Polyangium spumosum: one gene and its partner. The protein of the gene in region 1 interacts with the protein of each later gene in a pairwise test. Links are inferred from orthologs where the notes say so. Each region holds a gene or a part of one and is shown on either strand. Other genes may lie near its edges.

The links. Proteins that work in one complex are often made in the same cells at the same time.
Region 2: the proteins of murG (region 1) and GF068_RS09315 interact in binary tests that used the Escherichia coli proteins (3 or more experiments, as listed by UniProt). The link is inferred for Polyangium spumosum from one-to-one orthologs.

Annotation. Positions count from the first base shown.
Region 1 is NZ_WJIE01000009.1:339,525-342,593, reverse strand. Bases 1-2,999 are described here. They hold murG (undecaprenyldiphospho-muramoylpentapeptide beta-N-acetylglucosaminyltransferase), read right to left. Parts: upstream 2,063-2,999; coding sequence 938-2,062; downstream 1-937. Other genes in these bases: ftsW (putative lipid II flippase FtsW), read right to left, coding at 2,059-2,999; murC (UDP-N-acetylmuramate--L-alanine ligase), read right to left, coding at 1-938. Also shown: more of ftsW, read right to left, coding at 3,000-3,069. UniProt on the Escherichia coli protein: Cell wall formation. Catalyzes the transfer of a GlcNAc subunit on undecaprenyl-pyrophosphoryl-MurNAc-pentapeptide (lipid intermediate I) to form undecaprenyl-pyrophosphoryl-MurNAc-(pentapeptide)GlcNAc (lipid intermediate II).
Region 2 is NZ_WJIE01000002.1:825,239-828,218, reverse strand. Bases 23-2,932 are described here. They hold GF068_RS09315 (TrmH family RNA methyltransferase), read left to right. Parts: upstream 23-1,008; coding sequence 1,009-1,857; downstream 1,858-2,932. Other genes in these bases: GF068_RS09310 (AAA family ATPase), read right to left, coding at 1,861-2,932; GF068_RS09320 (hypothetical protein), read right to left, coding at 435-872; GF068_RS09325 (hypothetical protein), read right to left, coding at 23-386. Outside these bases: more of GF068_RS09325, read right to left, coding at 1-22; more of GF068_RS09310, read right to left, coding at 2,933-2,980.

The DNA of each region.
Region 1 (3,069 bases):
CGACGCGCGACGCCGCCGAACGTGGCGAGGGCTTGCTTGGTGACGTCGAGCGGGACCTCGAGCTCGTCGGCGACGGCGATCGTGGCGAGGCAGTTCAGCACGTTGTGCGCGCCGGGCATCCTCACGGTGAAGCCGCCGAGGGGCTGGCCGCGCCTGTAGGCGTTGAAGCTCGTCTCGAGGCCACGGAACTGGATGCCACGCGCGCAGTAGTCGGCGTGCGGCGAGACGCCGTACGTGACGTGGCGGCGCGGGATACGCGGCAAGATGTCCTGCACGTGGGGGTGATCGAGGCAGAGCACGGCGAGGCCGTAGAACGGCACACGCGCGGCGAACTCGACGAAGGCGTCCTTGATCTTCTCGTGCGTGCCGTAGTGATCGAGGTGCTCGGGGTCGATGTTCGTGACGACGGCGATCGTGGGCGTCAGGCGCAAGAAGGAGCCGTCGCTCTCGTCGGCCTCGGCCACGAGCAGGTCGCCGGCGCCGAGGCGCGCGTTCGAGCCGAGCGCGGCCATCTTGCCGCCGACGACGACGGTGGGGTCGAGGCCCGCGTGGCGGAGGACCGTGGCGACGAGGGAGGTCGTCGTGGTTTTCCCGTGTGAACCCGCGATGGCGACGCCGTACTTCACGCGCATCAGCTCGGCCAGCATCTCGGCGCGGCCGATGACGGGGATGCCGAGCGCGCGGGCCTCGACGAGCTCGGGGTTCTCCGGGCGGATGGCGCTCGAGTACACGACGACGTCGACGCCGCGCACGTTCTCGGCGCGGTGGCCGATGTCGATGCGCACGCCGAGCGAGGCGAGGCGCTGCGTGGTCCCGCCGCTCTTCACGTCGGAGCCGGAGACGTCGAACTCGAGCGAGCGGAGGATCTCCGCGAGGCCACTCATGCCCACGCCGCCGATGCCCACGAAGTGGATGTGCCGGACGCGCCCGCGGAACATCATGTCGTCTTTCCCCGGGCCTTCTCCCGGCGTTTCGATTCCCGCACACGCGCGAGCTCGAGCAGATCCGAGGCCACGGCCTTCGCCGCGTCGGGCGCGCCGATCTCGGCCGCGGCGCGCGCCATCGAGGCGCGGCGCTCTGACGAACGTGCGAGCCGGAGGATCTCGTCCGCCACGCGATCGACCGTGGCATCGGCCTGCGGCAGCGCCACGGCCGCGCCGCGCTTCTCGAGCGAGCGCGCGTTCTTGAGCTGGTGATCGTCGGCCGCGAAGGGATACGGGACGAGGATCGCGGGGCGGCCGACGGCGCAGAGCTCGGCGAGCGTGGAGGCGCCGGCGCGAGCGATGACGAGGTCGGCCGAGGCGAGCGCGCGGGCCATGTCGTCGATGAAGGGGACGACCTCGGCCGCCGCGGACAAACCGAGCGACTCGTAGAGCGAGCGCGCCTCGGCCTCGCGCTCGCGGCCGGTCTGGTGCGTGACGCGCAGGCCGGGGACCTGGCCTCCGAGCTTGGCGATCGCGCGCGGGACGGTCTCGTTCAGGGCCTTGGCGCCCTGGCTGCCGCCGAGGACGAGGATCGAGAGTTTGTCCTCCTGGGCCTCGTACGACGCGGGCGCGAAGGCCTTGCGGAGGGGCACGCCGAGGCGGCGCACGATGCTCGGGCGGAAGAAACGATCGACCTCGGGGAACGTGGTGTACGCGCGGACGGCGAAGGGCGCGAGCAGGCGGTTCGACAGGCCCATCACGCTGTTCGGCTCGAGCACGGTGACGGCGACGCCGAGCGTGCGCGCGGCGAGGCAGACGGGGCCACCCGCGTAGCCGCCGACGGAGAGGACGGCCGAAGGGGCGAGGCGGCGGACGAGCTCCCGCGACGCGGGGATCGAGGCCATGGCGTGCTGCGCGCCCTTCAGGAAGCCGGACAAACCAGCGCCGCGCAGGGGCAGGATGTCGAGCAGCTCGAGCTCGCCGCCCTGCTCGGGCACGACGCGCGCTTCGAGGCCGCGGGCGGTGCCGACGTAGACGACACGCGCAGAAGGATCGGAGGCGCGGATCGCTTCGCCCACCGCGAGCATCGGGAAGACGTGTCCGCCCGTGCCGCCGCCTGCGAGGAGGAGGGTCGTCACGCGCTCGCCCCTTCCTGCGCTTCCGTCGCGACGAGGACCGACGCGCTCGGCGCGCCCTCGCTCGTCCGCACGGGCGCGGGTTTGTCCTCCGGGACCTCGTTCGTCCGCGGGCGGCTGATGCTGAGCAGGATGCCCGCGCCGGCCGCGTTCACGAGCAGCGAGGAGCCGCCGTAGCTCATGAACGGGAGCGTGAGGCCCTTCGTGGGCAGGATGGCCATGGCGACGGCGAGGTTGACGAGCGCCTGCACGCCGAAGAGCGTGGCGATGCCGAAGGCCATGAAGCTGCCGTAGTCGTCGTGCGCCTCGAGGGCGATCTTCACGCCGCGCGCGACGATGACGAGGTAGGCGCTGACGAGGCCGAGGATGCCGAGGAAGCCGAGCTCCTCGCCGATGATCGCGCTGATGAAGTCCGTGTGCGCCTCGGGCAGGTAGAGCACCTGCAGGCCCTTGCCGAGGCCGAGCCCCGAGAAGCCGCCCGAGCCGAAGCTCATGACGGACTGGAAGGGCTGATAGGCGAGGTCCTGGCGGTGGTTGTCCATGTCGATGAACGCCAGGTAGCGCCGGTAGCGGTAGTCGCTGAACGCGACGAGCGCGGCGGCGCCCATGCCGAGCAGCGCCGTGAAGGCCGCGATGTACGGCAGGCGCGCGCCCGCCACGAAGAGCAGCGTGAACGTGAGGAACAGGAGCACGACGGCGCTGCCGAAGTCGGGCTGCTTCAGGAGCAGCATGATCAAGACGCCGACGACGATCAGGTGCGGCAAGAAGCCGACGGAGAAGCTCTTGATCTTGTCGGCCTTCTTCGAGAGCGAATACGCGAGCCAGAGGACGATGCCGAGCTTGGCCGTCTCCGCCGGCTGGATGTGCACGGGGCCGATCGCGATCCAGCGGTAGGCGTTGCCCGCCTTGTGGCCGAGGCCGATGATCGTCAGGCCCAGCATGATCGTGACCGCGACGAGGATCGGGTACGTGAAGGGCTTGATCTTGCGGTAGTCGAAGCGGCTCACGAG
Region 2 (2,980 bases), on another replicon or contig:
GCCTCCACCTCCGTGGACACGAACTCGAAGTGGAACTCGAAGAGCGACGGCGCGACGAGCCGGCCGGCGCGGTACACGGTCATGATCACCGCGCGCGTCGAGAAGTTCGCGCCGAAGACGAGCACGCTGCGGAACGGATAAGGTTTGTCCGCTCGCGTCCACGCCGCGCGCGACCCGGCCTCGATGAATACGAGCTCGCTCGCGTCGAACACCACGTGATAGGGGCCGACGCGCTCCCCGATCTCGGCGTAGATGGCGCGGATCCGCATGGCTTCGGCCGCGGACGTGGGACCACGGAGGGTGAGGAACACGAGGTCCGGCCGCTCCCACCGGACCAGATGACGGCCTATCTCCCAGCTCGGCGTCGGCGCATCCAACGGATCCATGTCGGCAACGTTACCAGGAACGTGCGATGCGCACAACAGGTTCGACGATCATGCGGTAGGGCGTACCACGCTGCCGTGCAGGGACTCGAGCCGAGCGCGCGCCGCGGCCTCGGTCGGGAAGAAGTCCACGTCCCAGCGGAAGGCCGCGGGGGCGATGAACCGCCCGGCGCGGTGTGTCGTGAGCACGAGCGTGCGGATCGCGAAGCTCGCCTGATAAACGAACGCGCGCCGAAATGGATACGGCCGCTCCGCGCGTGTCCAGGCCCGACGCGCGGTCACCTCGAACGATCCGAGCTCGCCCAGCCCGACGAGCAGATCGTAGGGGCCCGACAGGTCGCCAATCTCGAAGAGGAGCTTCTGCACCTCCGCGATGTATTCGGCCTTGTTGGGCCCGTGTATGACGAGGTGGACGAGGTCGGGGCGCTCCAGGCGGACCGAGGTCCTGCCCACTTCCCAGCTCGGCGTCGGCGTATCAAAAGGATGCAAGGGACACGCACGATACCAGCCCCGCAGGGCGCGCACAATGCTGGTATGACCACCGATTCGCGTGTGAGCCTCCGCGCGTCGAATGGCCCGGGCTTCCCGCGCGAGCGCGTCGTGTGATAGGTGTTTGCCCCCGTTCATGAAGCACAAGCCTCTGCCGCCGGCCCCGGACGCCCAGGCCCCCGAGATCGTCTACGGCCTGCGCGCCGGCCTCGCCGTCTTTGCGCGCCGCCCGGACGACATCCTCCGCATCTCGTACGGGCGCGAGGCGCGCCGCGAGATCGAGGCGCTCGCCCGCTGGGCCGCGGCGCGCCGGATGCCTTGCCTGGAGGTCCGGGACGACGAGCTCGAGCGGATCGCCCACTCGAAGAACCACGAGGGGCTCTGCCTCCACACGAAGCGGCGGGCGTGGCTCGGGACGAACGAGCTCGCGGACATGCTGGTCCGGACCCGCGGCGCGAGTATTGCGCTCGAGCGGGTGCGCAACCCCTACAACATCGGCGCGATCGTGCGGAGCGCGGCGTTTTTTGGCCTCGACGCCGCGCTGCTCGGCGCGCCGGCCCCGCACCCGGGCCTGCCGCCCGACGCCGTCCGCGTGGCCGAGGGGGGCGCCGAAGAGCTCGCCTTCGCCCGCACGACGGACCTGCCCGACACCCTCGCGCGGCTGCGGGCCCGCGGCATCTCGATCGTCGGCGCCGAGAGTGACGCGGCGGCGAACGCGTTTGGTTTCTCGTTCCAGCGCCCCGTCGTGCTGGTGATGGGGCACGAGCGCGAGGGCTTGTCGGAGCGAGCCAAGGCGCAATGTGACGCGCTCGTGGTGATCCCGGCGGCGGGGCCAGGGACGGTCGGGTCGCTGAACGTGTCGATCGCGGCGAGTATCCTCCTCGCCGAGGTTGTCCGAGACAACTTGCTGAAACAGAGCGTGGCTCCCGTGCAGGCAACGCCCCCCGCGAGCCCGCCCCGAACCCGTGCGCCGCGTCGGCGCTGAGGATCAGCGGGGCCGGCGCGCCTTGCCGAGCGCATAACGAACGCCGTGCTGCAGCGTCGCGAGGGTCACGATCCCCCCGAGGTCGCCGCCCGTCTCCACGATCCGCCGCGCCACGTCCGGCCGCATCCCCGTGAGCACGGCCTCCGTGCCGAGCAGCCCGAGCGCCCGCGCCGCCCGGAGGAGCGCGTCCGTCACCGAGGCGTCGACCATCTTCACGCCGGTGATATCGAGGATCACCATTTCCGCCTGCGTGGCGTGGACGCCCTCGAGCGCGATCTCGAGCACCTGCGAGGCGCGGCGCTCGTCGACGATCCCCACGAGTGGCATCACCATGACCCGATCCGTGAGGGGGATCAGCGGCGTCTGCACGCGGATGAGCTCCTCCTCCAGCGCCGCGCGCGCCTGCTCCGAGAGCTTCCTCTCCACGAGCTCGGCCTCGAGCCGCGCGTGGGCGTCGAGCAGCGCGACCTGGGCCTGCTCGCGCTCCGCGAGCTCCTGCGCGAGGCGCTCGTTGGCGTCGCCGATCGCCTGGGTCTGTCGCCGGATCTCCTCGACGAGCAGCGCATTCTCCACGGCGACGGCGGCCTGCGCCGAGAGGAACTCGGCGAACGCGACCCGCGCCGCGCCGAATACGTGCGCCGCCGCGGCATTCTCCAGATAAACGACACCGGCGAGCTCGGCCTTGTGTTTCATGCCGAGGCAAAGCACGCTCCGGGGCCTCCGCGCCGCGAGGAACGGGTCTCGGCCGAACCGCTCGTCCGCCGCCGCGTCGCCGAGCACCACCGGCTCGCCCGTCCTCTCGACGAGCTGCACCACGGTGGCGGGCACGTCCCCGGCTTCGAGCAGGGGCGCGTCGAGCCCGACCTCGACCCGATCGGGATCCACCGTCCTCTTCGCCGCGACGCGTAACGCGCCGCCTCGCTTCAGCATCAGCACCGCGCGCCGAGCGCCCGTGCTCGCCACGACCACGCGCAGCACCCCCTCGAGCACGCGGTCGAGCTCGATCTGGCTCGTGAGCGCCTGGGCCGCCTCGAGCAACGCGCCGAGGTCGATCTGCGCCGCCGAGGTCGACGCCGTCGTGGTCACCGTGCGTATCGTGCCCCCGAGGCCATGCTCCTCCGGC